4 regions of the Streptomyces sp. NPDC021100 genome follow, and region 2 is predicted to be linked to each of the others. Evidence: riboswitches for the same ligand, from Rfam matches in the RefSeq annotation. Region 2 holds a riboswitch; each other region holds the start of a gene.

Region 1 (5,077 bases), on a different contig from region 2:
GGACCTCAGCCGCATCGCCGGGCAGGGCATCACCGTCGGCTACGGCGGCAAGGACGCGTCCGGCACCAGCCGGGTCAAGGTGACGGGCAGCATCCCGCTGCCGATGGGTGTGGTGAAGCGGAGCGTGGTCTCCACGGTGAGCCTGGTGGGCGATACGCGGGTGCGGGTGCACGCGGAGAAGGTGCCCGCTGATCTGCCGGGGCTGGAGGGGCTGATCCGCTCGAAGACGGATTTCGAGCGGGAGATCACCGGGTTGCCCCGGGGGATCAAGCTGGAGAAGCTCGAGACGAACGAGAAGGGTGTGGAGATCACGCTCGGTGGGACGGGTGTCCGCTTGGCGGGATGAGCCCCAGTCCCTCCCCATCGCCGTTTCCTGGGGGCTGCGCCCCCAGACCCCCTTTTTCGCGGCTTCGCCGCTCGTCCTCAAACGCCGGACGGGCTAAATGGCGAGACGAACCGTCTCATATGTCGACACACCGGTGACACCCCTCCCCCACCCTCCCTACGATCGCACCATGAGGCGACAGGCGGATCTCACCAAGCGGCGGGCAGTCGACCTGTGCCGTGTGGCCGCCATGCTGTGTCGTCGTGCCTGACGGGGCTCCGCCCCCTCTTCGGCCGGCCGCTCCGGCCCCCCTCCCGCATCACCGCCATGTGCCGGCGCCCGGCGCGCCGTTGGCGTACCTCAGCAACTGCCCCGGAGGAGAACAGCATGAGCCGCAATGACGTCCTGGTGGATGCCGACTGGGTCCAGGCCCGCATCGACGCAGGCGACGCCAAGACCGTCATCGTCGAGGTCGACGAGGACACCTCGGCCTACGACAAGAACCACATCAAGTCCGCCATCCGGATCGACTGGCGGACGGACCTCCAGGACCCCGTCCGCCGCGACTTCGTGGACCAGGCGGGCTTCGAGGAGCTGCTGTCCGCGAAGGGCATCGCCAACGACGACACGGTCGTCCTCTACGGCGGCAACAACAACTGGTTCGCCGCCTACGCCTACTGGTACTTCAAGCTCTACGGCCACCGGGACGTCCGCCTCCTCGACGGCGGCCGCAAGAAGTGGGAGCTGGACTCGCGCGACCTGGTCGCCGAGGTCCCGCGGCGGCCCCGCACGGAGTACAAGGCCAAGCCGCAGGACGCCTCGATCCGCGCGTTCCGGGACGACGTGCTGGCCGCGATCGGCAGCCTGAACCTGGTGGACGTCCGGTCCCCCGACGAGTTCAGCGGCAAGCTGCTCGCCCCCGCCCACCTCCCGCAGGAGCAGTCGCAGCGCCCGGGCCACGTCCCGTCGGCGCGCAACGTCCCCTGGTCCAAGGCGGCCAACGACGACGGCACGTTCAAGTCGGACGACGAACTCCGGGCCGTCTACGAGGGCGCGGGCGTGGACCTGTCGAAGGACACCATCGCGTACTGCCGGATCGGCGAGCGGTCGGCGCACACCTGGTTCGTCCTGCACGAGCTGCTCGGGCAGTCCAACGTCCGCAACTACGACGGCTCGTGGACCGAGTACGGCTCCCTCGTCGGCGTGCCGATCGAGCTCGGCGCCAACTGATCCGTCCGACGACAGCACGAACGAGGAGAGGTACGCAGCATGTGTGGAGCCAAGGCCGGCGGCCCCGACGCCTCGACGGCCAAGCCGGGCGAGACGACCATCCAGGGTTCCGTGACCCGTGACGGGGTGCCCGTCGCCGGTTACGTGCGTCTGCTGGACAGCGAGGGCGAGTTCACCGCGGAGGTCCCCACCTCGGCGACCGGGCAGTTCCGCTTCTACGCGGCCGAAGGCACCTGGACGGTCCGCGCGCTCGTCCCGGGCGCGACCGCCGACCGTACGGTCGTCGCGCGGCCCGGCGGGCTGGCGGAGGTGGCCATCGCCGTCTGAGCGAGCCGCATAAAGCACGGCGCCTCGCGCGCCGGACGGCCGGAGGGCCGCACCTCGGGGTTGGGACGACCTGATGGCGGGGTGCGGCCCTCCGGCACGCTCTCGGACGGGCCGCGCGCGCTGTACGGCGACCGGGCCCCGCCGTACCGTTGAAGCATGTACGCGCGGCGGCGCCACCTGTACTTCGCCATGATGGGCACGTGCGTCGGGATGTTCGTCCTGGCCTGGGCCGTCGTACGGCTGTGGTCCGTGCCCGCCGCCATCGGCATGTGCCTGTTCGCGATGGTCATCCCCCCGGTGGCGGCCATCGTGGCCAACCGCCGGGGTCCCGACGACCGCTGGTGGGACGAGGAGACGGGCGACCCCGAGTCCGACCGCTGGTGGAACGAGCTGGACGACCGGCGCGGCCGCGACGACCAGCGGGATGGTCAGTGACGGCTCAGCGCGACGGCCAGTGACGGCTCAGTAGACCAGCGCCTGCACGCCGTCCGCCATGGCCTCGCCGACGAACACCTGGGCCCCCGCGATGCGCGCGCCCTCGATCAGGTCCTTCTCCTCGATGTCCCGCCGCGCCGCGCACTGCGTGCAGACGGTGATCATGCCGCCGCCCGCCCGGATGCCGTCGATCAGCTCCGGCAGCGGCGCCGCGTGCGGCAGTTCGAACTCCGCCGCCCGGCCCGGCAGGGCGAACCAGGACGACTCCCCGGTCAGCCACAGCGAGACCTCGACGCCACTCGCGACGGCGACGGCCGCCACCGTGAACGCCTGCGAGCACCGCTCGGGCGCGTCCGCGCCCGCCGTCACCTTGATCACGAGCTTCTTCCGCATGGGATCACTCTAGGCCGGGCGCCCGTTCCCGGGGGGCCTGTGCGGCCCGTACCACCTCGCACCGCCGATCCGGAGCGGGCCGACTAGACTCGTCGCAGGTCCGTAACCCCTCACTCCGACCGAGGAGCGCGCTCGTGCTTGAGGCATTCTTCACCACCCTGCTGGTTCTGGTCGCCGTCGGCGTTCTCGCGTTCGCCGGGCTGACCTGGAAGAAGCTGTACCAGGGCCAGCGCTGAGCCTCCCCGACCACCCCCCCTACAGATCGTCTGAGCTGAGCCCATGATCGAGATTCCGTCCGACCTCCACCGGGACCTGGTGCCCCTCGTCTTCCTCCTCGGCAAGTGGGAGGGGGCGGGCGTCGCCGACTTCCCGGGCTCCGAGAAGTGCAACTTCGGGCAGGAAGTCACCTTCACCCACGACGGCCGGGACTTCCTGGAGTACGTCTCGCACAGCTGGGTGCTCGACGCCGAGGGGAACAAGGTCCGTCCGCTGGAGACCGAGAGCGGCTACTGGCGGATCGACAAGGACCGCAAGGTCGAGGTCGTCATGATCCGCGACCAGGGCGTCGTCGAGGTCTGGTACGGCGAGCTCGCCGACAAGAAGCCGCAGATCGACATCGTCACGGACGCGGTCGCACGGACCGCCGCGTCCGGCCCGTACTCCGGCGGCAAGCGCCTCTACGGGTACGTCAAGGGCGACCTGATGTGGGTCGGCGAGAAGGCCACCCCCGAGGTGCCGCTGCGGCCGTACATGTCCGCGCAGCTGAAGAAGACCGCCGACGTGGCCGCTCTGGAGGAGTGGGCGCGGAACCTGCCGGACGACCTGCCGGACGGCGTCTCCTTCTTCCGCCCGGACGGCACCCCCTACAACCCCGAGCAGCCGTAAGCCCCAGGCTCTCGTACGAAGCGCCCCGCGGGGGAAGTCCGGTCGAAGTCCGGCGCTGACCCGCAACGGTAGGCAGAACACCCGTTCTGCGAGCCCGATCACCCGCGGCGGTGTCAGCTCCTGACAACTTGCCGTGGACTGCGAGGGGAGGCCCCCCGCGGCGCGGCGGGGCTCCTCCGGGCACGTCTCGCCCGGGCCCACGGCCCGAGCCGAAGGCGTCCCCCTTGGCGACCACCGCACACGCCCCGCCCGGTCCCGGCACCACCGCACCGGCGCGGCGGATCCCGCTGCCACCCCTGCTCGCCGGGCTGACCGTGACCCTGCTCGGCTCCCTGCTCTGCTGCGTCGCCCTCGGCTCCTCCGGCATCGGCTGGGGCCGGGTGCTGCACTACCTGGGCGCGGGGCTGACCGGCGGCAGGATCGGGGCGGACGAGGTCTCCGCCTACACCATCGTCTGGGAGCTGCGCTTCCCGCGCGCCCTGCTGGCGGCCGTGGTCGGCGCCGGGCTCGCCGCCGTCGGCGTGGCCACCCAGGCGCTGGTCCGCAACGCCCTCGCCGACCCGTTCGTGCTCGGCATCTCCTCCGGCGCCGCCGTCGGCGCCAACGCGGTGCTCCTCTTCGGCGTGCTCGGCTCGCTGGGCGTCTGGGCGCTGTCCAGCGCCGCGTTCCTCTCCGCGCTCGCCTCCATGGCCCTGGTCTACGCGGCGGCCCGCGGCACCGGGCACGGGCTGACCCCGCTGCGGCTGGTGCTGGTCGGGACGGCCATGTACTACGGCTTCTCCGCGATCACCACCCTGATGGTCTTCAGCGCGGACCGCGGGGACGCCGCCCGCTCGGCCATGATGTGGCTGCTCGGCAGCCTGGGCGGGGCGAGCTGGCAGTCCGTGCCGATCGCCGCCGGCGCCGTGCTGCTGGGCCTGGGCTACCTGCTGTGGTCGGCGCGCGGCCTGAACGTGCTGGCCATGGGCGACGAGACGTCGTCCGCGCTCGGCGTCGACCCCGAGCGGCGGCGCCGGGTGCTGTTCGTCGTGGTCGCGGCCGTCACCGGTGCCGTGGTGGCCGTCAGCGGCGCCATCGGCTTCGTCGGGCTGATGGTCCCGCACGCCACCCGGATGCTGGTCGGCGCCGACCACCGCCGGGTCCTCGCGGTCGCGCCGCTGCTGGGCGCTGTGCTGCTGGTGTGGGTGGACGTCGTCTCGCGGCTGCTGCTCGCGCCCGTCGAACTGCCGGTCGGCGTGATCACGGCACTGATCGGCGTGCCCTGCTTCATCCTGCTGATGCGCCGGCGCGGCTACACCTTCGGAGGGGCCTGATGCGGGTCGACATCGAGGACCTGTCGGTCGAGGTGGCCGGCGCCCGGCTGGTCCGGGACGTGGAACTGCGGGCCGAGAGCGGGCAGTTCGTCGGCGTCGTCGGACCCAACGGCAGCGGGAAGTCGACGCTGCTGCGGTGCGTCTACCGCGCGCTGCGGCCGACGCACGG
Region 2 (5,077 bases):
CTCCCTTAGAGCCCCGATAGAGCCCCGGAAAGCCCCGAGGGGCGCCGGTTGGGTCGGCGCCCCTCGGTCCTTGCCGCGCGGGTGCTGTCTCCGGTCACTGCTCCCCGGAGCAGTTGCCCTGGACGGTCACCCAGATGTTGTTGTCGGGGGTGGTGCCACTGGCCACTATGCCCCAGGGGTAACAGTTCTTCGGAAGCTTGTGGTTCGCGTTCGCGCGGGCGCCGTCCAGCGAGCCGGCGACCCCGGTGACGTAGACGTAGTAGGTGGCCGGGCCCGCCGTCACCGCTCCCCGGGACGGCGCGGCGGTGGCGGCCGACGCCGGGGCGGCCAGCGCCACGCCGGCCAGCAGGGCCGCCGCGACCGCGGTGAGTCCGGCCGTCGTCCGTAACGTTCCGTTCAAGGAAGCCTCCCGGTCAACTCTCCCAAGGCGCACATCAGTTACGCCATACGGAGGGAATCTAGGGCAACCTCGCGCGCCGCAACAGTGTTGTTCCCTGTGCAAACACCTTTCGTAACTGCCGTCCCAGGACGGGTGGAAGCCCGGCCTGTCCGGGGGAGCTCCGCCCCGGGCGTGCGCGCGGACCGCGTCCGGGCCCGGGCGGCGTACCTCGACGACACGCCGCCGGTCGGCGCCGGGGACGATCGGCGCCGACCCCCTCAGTCCCCCGCCCACCGCACCTCCCCCGTCCCCAGCGTGACCACGGCCCGCGTCCGCATGGGCTCCTCCCCGCGCCGGGAGAGCACCACGATCTCCTCGACCTCACCCGGCATCGGACCCAGCCGGGCGGCCAGCTCGGCGGCCAGGGCACGCGGCTCCGTGGTGCGCCCGAGGGAGAGGTGCGGGACGAAGCGCTCGCCGCGCCCGCGGCACAGCGGGAAGCGGGACGTCAGCTCCTCGTGCAGGCGCACCCAGGGGGCCGGGCCGCCGCCCGCCGCCGGGTCGAGCCACACCGTGGCGTACCGCCGGTGCCGGAAGTAGCGCACGCCCGCCGGCCGGACCGGGAAGGCCGGGCATTCGGCCGCCGCGGCGGAGAGCAGCGGCAGGGCCCGCGGGAAGCACTCCTCGGGTACGAAGCCGAACAGCAGGTTCACATGCGGCGGCCACCGCCGCACCTGCGGGTCGTACTCCCGGCGGATCTCCTGGACGGCCGGCCAGTGGGCGCGCGGCGGCAACCACGCCACGGCCGTCCGGGCCGTCGGCGCCACCTCCAGGACCAGGTCGCCGTCCACCCCTCCATGGTCCGGGCCGCGCCCGGTCCGCACGAGTCGGACGGCCGCCGTCCGACCCGCCGCACGCCCGTCGTCACTCCCGCCGCACGGCCTGTCCCCCGTGTCCCACCTCACCTTCCGCATCGCGATCTCCCTTCCGTCCCGGGCCCCGCACCCTCTAGGCTGACGAGCGCAGCTGGTTCGCCCCGCCCGCCAGACGGGAGCGTCGCAAGAGGGAACCCGGTGGGAATCCGGGACTGCCCCGCAGCGGTGAGCGGGAACGACCGCCGTCATACGCACTGGGCCCGACGCACGGGGCCCGGGAAGCGACGGCCAGTAGGTGCCTCGTACGGAATCCGACGGGTTCCGTACGCCACGAGGCGCGCCCGCGAGTCCGAAGACCTGCCACCTGCCCGCGCGCGAACCATTCGTGCGCGGACATCCCGGTGACCTCGAGGGCGGGTCGGCGTACATACCAGGCGGACGACCGCGCCATGCCGCGCGCGCCCGGCCCGCCCGGTCCGTCACCCTTCGCGCTCTCGTGCCGTTCCGGGATCTCAGGGATCCATCTCGCGAAGGAGATCTCCGTGACCAGCAAGTCCGCAGCCGCGGCAGCACGGGCCACCGTGTACGGCTACCCCCGCCAGGGCCGGAACCGTGAACTCAAGAAGGCGATCGAGGGCTACTGGAAGGGCCGGGTGACGGCCGACGCCCTGCGCGCCACCGCCGCCGGCCTGCGCCGGGACACCTGGGAGCAGCTGGCCGCGGCCGGCCTCCACGAGGTACCCACCGGCGACTTCTCGTACTACGACCACGTCCTCGACACCACCGTCATGGTCGGCGCGATCCCCGCCCGGCACCGGGAGGCCGTCGAGGAGGACGCCCTGGCCGGGTACTTCGCGATGGCGCGGGGTACGCAGGACGTGGCGCCGCTGGAGATGACCAAGTGGTTCGACACCAACTACCACTACCTGGTGCCGGAGCTGGGCCCGGACACGGTGTTCCGCGCCGACTCCGCCAAGCAAGTCGCGGAGTTGAAGGAGGCCCTCGCCCTGGGCCTGACGGCCCGGCCCGTCCTCGTGGGACCCGTCACCTACCTCCTGCTCGCCAAGCCCGCGCCGGGCGTGGACCCGGACTTCGTCCCGCTCACCCTCCTGGACCGCCTGCTGCCGGTGTACGCGGAGGTGCTGGCCGACCTGCGGGCGGCCGGCGCCGAGTGGGTGCAGCTCGACGAGCCCGCCCTGGTGCAGGACCGCACCCCGGCCGAGCTGAACGCCGCCGAGCGCGCCTACCGCGATCTCGGAGCGCTGCCCGACCGCCCGAAGCTGCTGGTCGCCTCGTACTTCGACCGGCTCGGGGAGGCGCTGCCCGTCCTCGCCAAGGCGCCGGTGGACGGGCTCGCCCTGGACTTCACCGAGGCCGCCGCCGCCAACCTCGGCGACCTCGCCGCCGCCGGCGGGCTGCCCGGCAAGCGCCTGGTCGCCGGTGTCGTCAACGGCCGCAACATCTGGGTGAACGACCTGGAGAAATCCCTCGCCACCCTGGGCACCCTGCTCGGCCTCGCCGAGTGGGTCGACGTCGCCGCGTCCTCGTCCCTGCTGCACGTCCCCCTCGACGCCGCCATGGAGCGCGACATCGAGCCGCAGATCCTGCGCTGGCTGGCCTTCGCGCAGCAGAAGACGCGCGAGATCGTCACGCTCGCCAAGGGCCTCGCCCAGGGCACCGACACCATCGCCGCCGAACTGGCCGCCAACCGGGCCGACCTGGCCTCCCGCGCGGCCTCCCCGATCACCCACGACCCGGCCGTCCGGGCCCGGGCCGCCGCCGTCACCACCGCCGACGCCCGCCGCTCCCTGCCGTACGCCGAGCGCGCCGGCGCCCAGCGCGCCCGCCTCGGTCTGCCGCTGCTGCCGACCACGACCATCGGCTCCTTCCCGCAGACCGGCGAACTCCGCGCCGCCCGCGCCGACCTGCGCGCGGGCCGGCTCGACACGGCCGGCTACGAGGAGCGCATCAGGGCCGAGATCCAGGAGGTGATCTCCTTCCAGGAGAAGACCGGCCTGGACGTCCTGGTGCACGGCGAGCCCGAACGCAACGACATGGTCCAGTACTTCGCCGAGCAGCTCACGGGCTACCTCGCCACGCAGCACGGCTGGGTGCAGTCGTACGGCACCCGCTACGTCCGTCCGCCGGTCCTCGCCGGGGACATCTCCCGGCCGGAGCCGATGACGGTGCGCTGGACGACGTACGCCCAGTCGCTCACCGGCCGTCCCGTCAAGGGCATGCTGACCGGGCCGGTCACCATGCTCGCCTGGTCGTTCGTCCGCGACGACCAGCCGCTCGCCGACACCGCCCGGCAAGTCGCCCTCGCCCTGCGCGACGAGGTGAACGACCTGGAGGCGGCGGGCACGTCCGTCGTCCAGGTCGACGAGCCGGCGCTGCGCGAGACGCTGCCGCTGCGGGCGGCGGACCGCCCGGCGTACCTGGCGTGGGCCACCGAGGCGTTCCGGCTCACCACCGGCGGGGTCCGGCCGGACACCCAGATCCACACGCACATGTGCTACGCCGAGTTCGGGGACGTCGTCCAGGCCATCGACGACCTCGACGCCGACGTCATCAGCCTGGAGGCGGCCCGCTCCCACATGCAGGTCGCCCGCGAACTCGCCGCGCACGGCTATCCGCGCGAGGCCGGGCCGGGGGTGTACGACATCCACTCGCCGCGCGTGCCGAGCGCGGAGGAGGCGGCGGAGCTGCTGCGCGCCGGGCTGAGGGCGATCCCGGCCGAGCGGCTGTGGGTCAACCCGGACTGCGGGCTGAAGACCCGCGGCTGGCCGGAGACCCGGGCGTCACTGGAGAACCTGGTGACGGCGGCCCGCACCGTCCGCGGGGAGCTGCCGGGGGCCTGACACGGGCCCGGTCCGGCCGGAGCCCGTCCCGAGCGGACGGGCCCGCCGGGGCGAGGGCGTACGGGACCGGCGGGCCCGATGGAGTAAGTACCGACGCTTCGCGCGGTGGACGTACCCGGTGGCCGTGACGGCCTACGGGCCCGCCGGACCGCACCCTCGTGCGGCCCGGCGGGCCCGTACCGGCGATCAGCGGTGGGCGAAGCGCGGCGGCCGCTTCTCCACCAACGCCGCCATGCCGTCCTTCCGGTCCTCGGCCGCGAACGCCGCGTGGAACAGGCGGCGTTCGCGGCCGGCGCCCTCGGCGAGGGTGGTCTCGAAGGCGCGGTCGGCGCTCTCAGGTGCCGTCGGTCATTCCCGTTCTCCGTCCGGTGCCTGCCCCGAGTTGTCCCGTATCACGCGGAAGATCCCGGAGAAGTCCTCCTCAGCCCCCCTGCCCTCGGCGAACGCGGTGTAGAGCTCGGCCGCGCGCAGCCCGAGGTCCGCGTCCACGCCACCCGCCCGGATGGCGTTGGCGGCGAGGCGGAGGTCCTTGGCCATCAGCGGGGCGGAGAAGCCGGGGCGGTAGTCGCGGTTGGCCGGGCTGGCCGGGACCGGTCCCGGCACCGGACAGTTGACGGTCAGGGCCCAGCACTGCCCGGAGGACGTGGACGCCACGTCGTACAGGGCCTGCTGGGAGAGGCCGAGGCTCTCGCCGAGGACGAAGGCCTCGCTGATGGCGATCATCGAGATGCCGAGGATCATGTTGTTGCAGATCTTGGCGGCCTGGCCGGAGCCCGCGGGCCCGCAGTGCACGATCTTGCGGCCCATCGCGGCCAGCACCGGCTCGGCCTCCGCGAACTCCGCCGCCTCGCCGCCGGCCATGAAGGTCAGGGTGGCGGCCTCGGCGCCGAACACCCCGCCCGAGACGGGGGCGTCCAGGGCCCGGTGGCCGGCCGCGCGCGCCGCGTCGTGGGCGGCCCGGG
Region 3 (5,077 bases), on a different contig from region 2:
GGGCGTAGAGGGTGGCGAGGAGGGTTTCCTGGACGCCGGTGAGGGTGATCTTCTCGCGGTCCATGGGCCTCCTCGCCGAAGGGCGGACGCTTCCGTTCTCACGGTAGCCCCGGCGGTGTCCTCCCGTCCCGGCCCCGGGGAAGACCGGCCGGGCGGGGGACGGAGGGGGGATGCCGCCGGGGCCCGGCCGTCAGCCCTCCGCCGCCGGGGCCGTCGCGCCGCGCGCGGCCCAGCGCTGCTCGACCTTGGCGAGGCGCCAGTAGGCGAGGGCCGCGGCCCAGACCACCACGAACAGGCCGACGATGACGAAGCCGACGTTGTCGAGGTTCAGGCCGGCGATCCAGCCGGTGACCGCGTCGTCCATGTCCAGCTTCTCGTGCAGCACGCCGACCAGTTCGATGGTGCCGATGAGGAAGGCGACGGCGATCGACAGGCCGGTGATGGTGAGGTTGTAGTAGACCTTGCGGACCGGGTTGGAGAACGCCCACTGGTAGGCGAAGTTCATGAACGTGCCGTCCAGCGTGTCGAAGAGGCTCATGCCGGCGGCGAACAGCAGCGGCAGGCAGAGGATCGCGTACCAGGGCAGTCCGGCGGCGGCGCCGCTGCCGGCCATCACCATCAGGGTGACCTCGGTGGCGGTGTCGAAGCCCAGGCCGAACAGGAAGCCCAGCGGGTACATCTGGCCGGGGCGGCTGATGGAGCGGGTGAACCGGCCGAGGATCCGGTTCATGAAACCGCGCGAGTCGAGCTGCTTCTCCAGCTCGGTCTCGTCGTAGCGGCCCTCGCGCATGGCGCGGAAGATGCGCAGGATGCCGGCCAGGGCGACGAGGTTGAGGGCGGCGATGAGGTAGAGGAAGCCGCCCGAGACGCTGGTGCCGACGATACCGAGCGTCTGGTGGGTGGACGACTCCTCGTCCATCAGCGTGCTCGCCATGTGCGTGCCGCCGGCGACCAGGGCGGCCATGACGACCACGACGCTGGAGTGGCCGAGGGCGAACCAGAAGCCGACGGAGACCGGGCGCTTGCCGTCGGCCATCAGCTTGCGGGTGGTGTTGTCGATGGCGGCGATGTGGTCGGCGTCGAAGGCGTGCCGCATGCCGAGGGTGTAGGCGGTGACGCCGAGGCCGACGCCGTACACCTTGGATCCCACGTGGTAGTCGTTGGGGACGACGAGCAGGAAGAGCACGCCGAAGGCGACGACGTGCAGGGCGGCTATGACGGCGAGCAGGCCGGCGGTCCGCATCGTGTCCTCGCGGCGCCAGCGGAAGGCGGCGGACGGCCCGGCGGCGGCTTGGGCGGACACGCCGGTGGGCGCGTCGGTGGGCAGGGTCATTTGGGGGTTCACGCTCCAGCACCTCGTGGATCGGTTCACTGAGATGCCGTGGCCGGTCTCCTGGCTGACGGGTTCGTTCGCGTCCGCCCCCGCCTTCCCGGCAGCCGGCTGCGGCCAGTGGCTCCCCGCGCCCGGTGGCGCGCGGAACGGGACGGTCACTCCCCGATCACAGTGGCGAGGGCCGCTCCGGAATCGGATCCCCCTGGGAGGGTCCTGCACCGGTCTTCCCGAACACCACGGCCGGGTCACTGTAACGCCCCTGCCAGTGCGGATGCACCGAGAGTGGTGATTGTCATGTCCTGCCTCAGGGGGCGCTCCGGTTGCGGTACCGGCTTCCGTCCCCTGCCGCGCTCCGGTCCCGTGCGCCCCGGGTCTTGACTCGGCGCGGAGCGCCCGGCCAGAGTCACCCAGCATCGCGTCCGGCCCACGGGCCCCAACTCCCGTGCGCTGTTCGGGCGATGGCCGCGCACCGGTCCGGCCCGCCCCGTCCGGGGTGATGGACGGGCCGGGCGGGCCGGTGTACGAGTGCAGGTATCGCGCCGACGGGAAGGGTGGCCGCCATGGCGGAGAGAGCGGGCGAGAGAGCCGACGGGCCGGACGGTCAGGGCGGATTCGTCCGCCGCGTCGGACCGTTCCAGGCCACCGCCATCAACATGAGCCAGATGTGCGGGATCGGCCCGTTCGTCACCATCCCGCTCATGGTCGCGGCCTTCGGCGGCCCGCAGGCCGTCATCGGCTTCCTCGCGGGCGCGCTGCTCGCCCTCGCGGACGGCCTGGTGTGGGCCGAGCTCGGCGCGTCCCTGCCGGGCGCGGGCGGCAGTTACGTCTACCTGCGGCAGGCGTTCCAGTACCGGACGGGCCGGCTGATGCCGTTCCTGTTCGTCTGGACGGCCATGCTCTACGTGCCGCTGGCCATGGCGAGCGGCGTGATGGGCTTCGTGCAGTACCTGGGGTACCTCTGGCCGGGCATGACCCCGACGCAGGGGGACCTGACGGGGCTGGCGCTCATCGTGGTCGTCGTGGCGCTGCTGTGGGGACGGGTGGAGAACATGGCCCGGATCACGACGGTGCTCTGGGGCGTGATGATCGCGGCCGTGGTGCTGGTGATCACCGCCGCGTTCACCCACTTCAGTCCGGACCGGGCGTTCACCTACCCGTCGCACGCCTTCGAGCTGACGAGCGATCACTTCTGGATCGGCTTCGCGGCGGGGCTGACCATCGGCATCTACGACTACGGCGGTTACTGGACGACCGCTTACATGGGCGCCGAGATCAAGGACCCCGGGCGTACGATCCCGCGCTCCATCATCTACTCCATCCTCGGCATCATGGGCATCTACCTGCTGCTGCAGATCGGCACCCTGGGCGTCGTGGACTGGCGGGACATGCTCGACGCGGACAACGTCGCCTCGTCCTCCGTGGCCTCCGCCGTGCTGGAACGCACCTGGGGGCGGGGGGCCGCCGACGCCGTCACCGTGCTCGTCCTGATCACCGCCGTGGCGTCGGTCTTCACCGGTCTCCTGGGCGCCTCCCGGATCCCCTACAACGCGGCCCGGGAGAAGGTGTTCTTCCGCGCGTTCGGCACCCTGCACCCCCGCCACCGCTTCCCCGTCCTCGGCCTGGTGAGCATGGGGGCGATCGGCTGCGTCGGGTTCCTGATCGGCCGTCATACGGACCTGGCGACGCTGATCCAGCTGCTGACCACGGTGATGGTGCTGGTCCAGGCGCTGGGGCAGATCGCGGCCGTGACCGTCCTGCGCCGCCGCCAGCCGGCCCTGCCGCGCCCGTACCGGATGTGGCTCTACCCGCTGCCGAGCCTGGTGGCGCTGGTCGGGTGGCTCGTCATCTACGGCTACGCGGACCGCAATTCGCCCGGGCGGCACCCCATCGAGTGGTCGCTCGCCTGGTTCGCCGCGGGCTGCCTGGCCTTCCTGCTGTGGGCGCGGGTGGAGCGGGTCTGGCCGTTCGGACCGCGGGAGATCAGCGAGGAGTACCTGCCGGGCGCCGGCGGGGACACGGATGAGGGCGCGGGTGAGGGCGCCGCCCCGGAACCGGACGCCGGCACCGGCCCGGTGGAGCCCACGCCCGCCTGACGCACCACCTGACGCCCCGTCGGACGGCGGCGTCCGCAGAGGCCCGCCACGCCCGCCCCGGGATCACCTCCCAGAGCGGTGAGAGAATCGTCCCCATGCCCCTGACCACCACGACGTCCCCCCGCCCCCCGGACTCCGGACGGCGCAAGCTGCTCTGGCACCGGCTCATATTCGGGCTCTGGTACCGGCCCGTCGAAGTGCTCGACGAGGCCCGGGACCGGAGCGTCTGGGGCGCCGCCATGTTCCTGTGCCTGCTCTGCGGGGCGCTGGGGACCATGGCCAAGGACTCGTTCTGGGCCCAGTGGGACGTGAGCCCCGCACTCGCCCTGGAGGCCATGGCCATCGGCTCGGGCGTCGTCCTGCTCGCCAGCGTGCTGCTGGGCCTGGTCACCCACGCCATCGCCCGCCGACTCGGCGGCAACGGCCGGCCCGGGCCGACGGCGAGCCTGTTCGTCCTCGTCTTCTGGACCACCGACCTCCCCCGGCTGGTCCTGGACTCCTGCCTGCCGAGCGCCTCGATCCCCGTCCGCGCCACCGCCGCGGCCTCCGCCGTCTTCGGCTGCGCCCTGGCCACCCTCCTCATCCGCGGCCAGCACCACCTGCCGACCCACAAGGCGGTGGCGGCGGTGAGCATCCAGATGCTGGCGGCGGTGGCCCTGCTGAAGTTCCCCCCGGGCAGCGGCTGAGCGAGCGCCGCCCCGGGCGGCTCCCGGCGCTCCGGCGCCGCGCGGAGCGTCCCCCGGCCCTCCGGCCCGTCACCGCGGCGGGCCGGTTCGTCGTGCGCCCGGATCCGGGCATGCGAAGGCCCGCCCGGTGCGACGGGGGATGCACACCGGGCGGGCTCGAAGACAGTTCTACCTCATCAAGGATGGGTTATGCATCAAAAACGTGTTCGGCTTGCGGCCGACCAGCGCACGGGGAGCGAAATCAGGCCACGCGCGCGAATGGACGGACGCCACTTCAGTTCCTCTCTCGGAACGGCGAGTTCCAGTTTCTCGAAGCGTTCGAGCAGGGCCGCCAGGGCGATTTCGGTCTCCATGCGGCCGAGCGCGGCGCCCAGGCAGTAGTGGATGCCGTGGCCCAGGGCCAGCGAACCGGTGTTGTTGCGCCGCAGGTCAAGGCGGTCGGGGTCGGGGAAGCGGGCGGGGTCGCGGTTGGCGGAGGCCAGGGAGAGGAGGACGGTTTCGCCGGCCGGGACGGTGACGCCGCCGATTTCGACGTCCTCCAGCGGGAAGCGGCGGATGGCCAGGGGGCCGGGGCCGTCCCAGCGGTTCAGCTCCTCCACGGCCGCCGCGAGTCCGTCCGGATTCTTTCGCAGGGCGCGGAGCTCCTCGGGGTGGTCCAGGAGGGCCAGCACCGAGTTGGCGATCAGATGGACGGTGTTCTCGTAGCCGGCGAACAGCAGGAGGAAGGCGAGCGAGGTCAGTTCGTCCTCGGAGAGGCGGTCACTGCCGTCGCGGACGGCGATCAGGTCGGACAGCAGATCGTCCGCGGGCTCGGCGCGCTTGGCGGCGAGCAGGCCGGCGAAGAAGCGGATCATGCTCCCCACCGCCTCGCGGGCCGCCTCCGGACGGGCCGGGTCGGGGGTGATCAGGGCGTCCGTCCAGGCCCGGAAGTCCAGCCGCCGCTCCTCCGGGATGCCCAGCAGGTC
Region 4 (5,077 bases), on a different contig from region 2:
CTGGACACCGTGGTGTGCGAGGTGGACGCGGTCGCCGCCCGCGCCGCCCGGGACCGCGTGGCCGCCTCCCTGGACCGCGCCGTACGACGGGGCAAGCTGATCCGCGAGGCCGCCGACGCCGCTCTGGACCGGCTCGTCTTCACCGGCAGCCTGGGCGACCTCGCCGACCGGCAGCTCGTCGTCGAGGCCGTCGTCGAGAACCCGGACGCCAAGGCCGAGATCTTCGCCGCCCTTGACAAGACCGTCGAGGACCCGGCGGCGGTCCTCGCCACGAACACCTCCTCCCTGCCCGTCATGCGGCTCGGCATGGCGACCACCCGCGCCGACCGGGTGATCGGCCTGCACTTCTTCAACCCCGTGCCGGTGCTGCCGCTGGTCGAGGTGGTGACCTCGCTGCACACCTCGGCCGAGACGACCGCCCTGGCCGAGGACTTCGCGGCCCGTACGCTCGGCAAGACGGTGATCCGCTCCCAGGATCGGGCGGGCTTCGTCGTCAACGCCCTGCTCATCCCGTATGTCCTCGCCGCCGTTCGCATGGCGGAGTCCGGCTTCGCCACCGCACAGGACATCGACACGGGCATGGAGCTCGGTTGCGCCCACCCCATGGGCCCGCTCAAACTCGCCGACCTGATCGGCCTGGACACCGTCGTCTCCATCGCGGAGTCGCTCTACGACGAGTTCCGCGAACCCCTTTACGCGCCACCGCCGCTGCTCCAACGGATGGTGGAGGCAGGGCTGCTGGGCCGGAAGGCCGGCCGGGGGTTCCACATCTACGGCCACGGTCGAGCGGCTCGGGGCACGGGCTGAGGGAACCGCACGACCGCCGGGGTGAGGGCCTTGGCAGGGGCGCGGGGGAGGGGCGGGAAGCGCGGGTGCGGCGCTTCCCGCCCTCTCTGCGTTCCGCTTCCGGTCTGCCATGGCGGGCGTGGAACGGCGAACCGGCCCACAGGAGATCCCGCCGCCCTCTGGCCAATGGCAGGACTTAGGTATACCTAAGTTTCGGGCGCGACACAACATCTGGGATGTGTGCGGTCGCTGGATTCCTAGATGTAGTGTTGGCGGTGCTGGTGGTTCGCCGGGCATCTTTGTGTTTGGCGTCGCAAGAGGGAACCCGGTGGGAATCCGGGACTGCCCCGCAGCGGTGAGCGGGAACGACCGCCGTCATACGCACTGGGCCCAAGAACGGGGTCTGGGAAGCGACGGCCAGTAGGAGCCTCGTACGACACGAGACGCGCCCGTGAGTCCGAAGACCTGCCACCGGTGCGCACGCCGGACAGCGGTGTGCGCGCTCCGAGGCCCCGAGGGAGGGCCAGGTGGCAGACGCACGGCCCCGGGTGAGGCGTATCGGTTTTCCCGCCACCCGGTCTCCCGCCGTACGCGCCCCGCCGTTCCTCCCCTCCCGGCCCTCGGGCGAAGACGGGAACGAGCGAGAGGAGGCGGCGAACGATGAGCGGTCTCGTGTATTTCTCCAGCGTCTCGGAGAACACCAGGCGTTTCGTGGAGAAGCTGGGCCTGCCGGCCACACGCATTCCCCTGCATCCGCGCCGTACGGGCATGCCCGAGGTGACCGAGCCGTATGTGCTGATCACGCCGACCTACGGGGGTGGCGAACGGGCCGGCGCGGTCCCCAGGCAGGTAATCCGCTTCCTGAACGTCGAGGCCAACCGGGTGCTGCTGCGCGGGGTCATCGCCTCCGGCAACACCAACTTCGGGGCCGACTACTGCCTGGCCGGCCGGGTGATCTCGGCGAAGTGCAGGGTCCCGGAGCTGTACCGATTCGAACTGCTGGGCACAGACCGCGACGTCCGCGCCGTAAGGGAAGGGTTGCGGGAATTTTGGACACGATACTCGTCGACGGCGGAGCGGCAGGCGGCATGAACACCCTCGTCACACCGGTCACGGCGCTCGCGGGCCGGCGCGAGTCGGTCGGCACGCGCAAGGACTACCACGCGCTGAACGCCATGCTGAACATGTACGACTGCGACGGCCGCATCCAGTTCGACAAGGACCGAGAGGCCGTCCGCCAGTACTTCCTCCAGCACGTCAACCCGAACACGGTGGTGTTCGGGTCGCTGAAGGAGAAGATCGACTACCTCATCGGGAACGACTACTACGAGGAGGCGCCGATCCGGTGCTACCGGTGGGAGTTCCTGGAGGACCTGTACCGGCGGGCGTACGCCCACGAGCACCGCTTCCGCACCTTCCTCGGTGCGTTCAAGTACTACACGTCGTACTCGCTCAAGACCTTCGACGGTTCCCGCTACCTGGAGCGGTACGAGGACCGGGTCGTCGCCACCGCCCTGTTCCTCGGCGCCGGTGACGAGGCGCTGGCCTCCCGGCTGGTGGACGAGATGATGACCGGCCGCTTCCAGCCGGCCACCCCGACCTTCCTCAACGCGGGCAAGGCCCAGCGCGGAGAGCTGGTCTCCTGCTTCCTCCTCCGGGTCGAGGACAACCTGGAGTCCATCGGCCGCGGCGTCAACTCCGCCCTCCAGCTGTCGAAGCGGGGCGGCGGCGTGGCGCTGCTGCTGACGAACCTGCGGGAGCAGGGTGCCCCGATCAAGAAGATCGAGAACCAGTCGTCCGGAGTCGTCCCGGTGATGAAGCTCCTGGAGGACTCATTCTCGTACGCCAACCAGCTCGGCGCGCGGCAGGGGGCGGGCGCGGTCTACCTGCACGCGCACCACCCGGACATCATGCGGTTCCTGGACACGAAGCGGGAGAACGCGGACGAGAAGGTCCGCATCAAGACGCTGTCCCTGGGTGTGGTCGTACCCGACATCACCTTCGAACTGGCCAAGCGGAACGAGGACATGCACCTGTTCTCGCCGTACGACGTGGAGCGCGAGTACGGCAGGCCGCTGTCCGACCTGTCCGTCAGCGAGCACTACGACGCCATGGTCGCCAACCCCCGCATCCGGAAGACCGCGCTGAGCGCGCGGGAATTCTTCAAGACGGTCGCGGAGCTACAGTTCGAGTCCGGTTACCCGTACCTGCTGTTCGAGGACACGGTGAACCGGGCGAACCCGATCCCGGGCTGGATCAACATGTCCAACCTCTGCTCGGAGATCCTCCAGGTCAACACGCCCAGCACCTACGACGCCTCGCTGGGCTACGAGACGGTCGGCCGGGACATCTCCTGCAACCTGGGCTCGCTGAACATCGCCGCCGCCATGGCCTCACCCGACCTCGGCGCGACCGTCGAGACGGCCGTGCGCGGACTGACCTCCGTCTCCGACCAGTCGCACATCGACGCGGTGCCGTCCGTCGCGCGCGGCAACGACCTCTCGCACTCCATCGGCCTCGGCCAGATGAACCTGCACGGCTACCTGGCCTCGCAGCGCATCCACTACGGCAGCGAGGAGGGCGTCGATTTCACGAACCTGTACTTCTACGCCGTCACCTACTACGCGCTGCGTGCCTCGAACCGGATCGCGATGGAACGCGGCAGGGCCTTCGACGGCTTCGAGGAGACCGCCTACGCGGACGGCTCCTACTTCGACAAGTACACCGAGCGGGCCTGGGAGCCGGCCACCCGGCGGGTGCGCGAGCTGTTCGCCGACGCGGGGATCACCCTGCCCACGCAGGCGGACTGGCGTGAACTGAAGCGGTCCGTGCGGGAGCACGGCATCTACAACCAGTACCTCCAGGCGGTTCCCCCGACCGGTTCCATCAGCTACATCAACGACTCCACCGCCTCCATCCACCCGATCGCCTCGAAGGTGGAGATCCGCAAGGAGGGCAAGCTCGGCCGCGTCTACTACCCGGCGCCGCACCTGGACAACGACAACCTGGAGTACTTCCAGGACGCGTACGAGATCGGCTACGAGAAGATCATCGACACCTACGCGGCGGCCACCCAGCACGTCGACCAGGGCCTGAGCTGCACGCTCTTCTTCCGGGACACGGCCACCACCCGCGATCTGAACAAAGCGCAGATCCACGCCTGGCGTAAGGGCGTCAAGACGCTCTACTACATCCGGCTGCGCCAGGAAGCGCTGGAGGGCACCGAGATCGAGAACTGCCTGTCCTGCACCCTGTGACCGCCCCCGCCCCCGCCCCCTTCCGCGACACCGAGGCACCGACGATGACCACCGCCCCCGCCGCCCCCATGACCGAAACCTCGGTCACCCCTCCCGCCTACCGCCACGACCCGGCCGCCCGGTTGCGTCCGGTCAACTGGAACCGCGTCACCGACGAGAAGGACCTGGAGGTGTGGAACCGGCTCACCGCCAACTTCTGGCTTCCCGAGAAGGTCCCGCTCTCCAACGACGTGAACGCCTGGCAGCAGCGGCTCACCGCCGAGGAACGTACGCTCACCATGCGCGTGTTCACCGGCCTGACCATGCTCGACACCGTGCAGGCCACGGTCGGCGAGATCGTCCAGATCCAGGACGCCCGTACCGAGCACGAAGAGGCCGTCTACACCAACATCGCCTTCATGCAGGCCGTGCACGCCCGCAGCTACTCCTCGGTGTTCTCGACGCTCTCCACCACACCGGAGATCGACGACGCCTACCGCTGGGCGGTGGGCAACGACGTCCTCCAGCGCCGCTGCAAGGCGGTCCTGGCGCATTACTACGGCGACGACCCGTTGAAGCGGAAGGTCGCCTCCACGCTGCTGTCGTCGCTGCTGCTGTATGCCGGCTTCTACCTGCCGCTGCACTTCTCCACCCACGCACTGCTCACCAACACCGCCGACATGATCCGCCTGATCCTGCGCGACAAGGCCGTGCACGGCTACTACTCCGGCTACAAGTACCAGCGTGGCCTGGAGAAGCTCGACGAGGCCGGGCGGGAGGAGATGCGGGCGTTCACGTACGAGCTGCTGGACGAGCTGTACCGGCTGGAGCTGCGGTACTCGGGTGAGCTGTACGAGCCGCTCGGGCTGATGGACGACGTGGCCGTCTTCGTCCGCTACAACGCGAACAAAGCACTGATGAACCTGGGGTACCCGGCCCGCTTCGGAGCGGACGAGACCGAGGTGAACCCGGAGATCCTGGCAGCCCTGTCACCGGGCGCGGACGAGAACCACGACTTCTTCTCCGGCTCCGGCTCCTCTTACGTCATGGGCAAG

What was found. A riboswitch is a leader RNA that binds a small molecule or an ion and turns the genes downstream of it on or off. The one in region 2 is predicted to bind cobalamin.
Region 1: another riboswitch for cobalamin. It lies ahead of ACH4PU_RS28345 (FecCD family ABC transporter permease); the one in region 2 lies ahead of metE (5-methyltetrahydropteroyltriglutamate--homocysteine S-methyltransferase).
Region 3: another riboswitch for cobalamin. It lies ahead of ACH4PU_RS22060 (HoxN/HupN/NixA family nickel/cobalt transporter); the one in region 2 lies ahead of metE (5-methyltetrahydropteroyltriglutamate--homocysteine S-methyltransferase).
Region 4: another riboswitch for cobalamin. It lies ahead of nrdI (class Ib ribonucleoside-diphosphate reductase assembly flavoprotein NrdI); the one in region 2 lies ahead of metE (5-methyltetrahydropteroyltriglutamate--homocysteine S-methyltransferase).

The regions. Positions count from the first base shown of each region.
Region 1 covers NZ_JBIRQH010000019.1:90,920-95,996, forward strand. Annotated here, with positions in the region: gene ACH4PU_RS28310 (DUF2993 domain-containing protein) at 1-346, shown strand, start outside; gene ACH4PU_RS28315 (putative leader peptide) at 516-596, shown strand; gene ACH4PU_RS28320 (sulfurtransferase) at 713-1,555, shown strand; gene ACH4PU_RS28325 (DUF1416 domain-containing protein) at 1,595-1,882, shown strand; gene ACH4PU_RS28330 (DUF3099 domain-containing protein) at 2,039-2,317, shown strand; gene ACH4PU_RS28335 (DsrE family protein) at 2,345-2,710, opposite strand; gene ACH4PU_RS28340 (FABP family protein) at 2,990-3,595, shown strand; cobalamin riboswitch at 3,590-3,720, shown strand; gene ACH4PU_RS28345 (FecCD family ABC transporter permease) at 3,820-4,908, shown strand; gene ACH4PU_RS28350 (ABC transporter ATP-binding protein) at 4,908-5,077, shown strand, end outside.
Region 2 covers NZ_JBIRQH010000006.1:289,205-294,281, forward strand. Annotated here, with positions in the region: gene ACH4PU_RS15175 (hypothetical protein) at 95-400, opposite strand; gene ACH4PU_RS15180 (2'-5' RNA ligase family protein) at 658-1,230, opposite strand; cobalamin riboswitch at 1,440-1,613, shown strand; gene metE (5-methyltetrahydropteroyltriglutamate--homocysteine S-methyltransferase) at 1,797-4,115, shown strand; partial or broken gene ACH4PU_RS15190 (enoyl-CoA hydratase) at 4,302-4,457, opposite strand; gene mmsB (3-hydroxyisobutyrate dehydrogenase) at 4,464-5,077, opposite strand, start outside.
Region 3 covers NZ_JBIRQH010000012.1:136,814-141,890, forward strand. Annotated here, with positions in the region: gene ACH4PU_RS22055 (class I SAM-dependent methyltransferase) at 1-64, opposite strand, end outside; gene ACH4PU_RS22060 (HoxN/HupN/NixA family nickel/cobalt transporter) at 191-1,333, opposite strand; cobalamin riboswitch at 1,366-1,587, opposite strand; gene ACH4PU_RS22065 (APC family permease) at 1,894-3,426, shown strand; gene ACH4PU_RS22070 (YIP1 family protein) at 3,522-4,112, shown strand; gene ACH4PU_RS22075 (cytochrome P450) at 4,307-5,077, opposite strand, start outside.
Region 4 covers NZ_JBIRQH010000014.1:180,423-185,499, forward strand. Annotated here, with positions in the region: gene ACH4PU_RS24280 (3-hydroxybutyryl-CoA dehydrogenase) at 1-807, shown strand, start outside; cobalamin riboswitch at 1,052-1,274, shown strand; gene nrdI (class Ib ribonucleoside-diphosphate reductase assembly flavoprotein NrdI) at 1,447-1,878, shown strand; gene nrdE (class 1b ribonucleoside-diphosphate reductase subunit alpha) at 1,875-4,043, shown strand; gene nrdF (class 1b ribonucleoside-diphosphate reductase subunit beta) at 4,088-5,077, shown strand, end outside.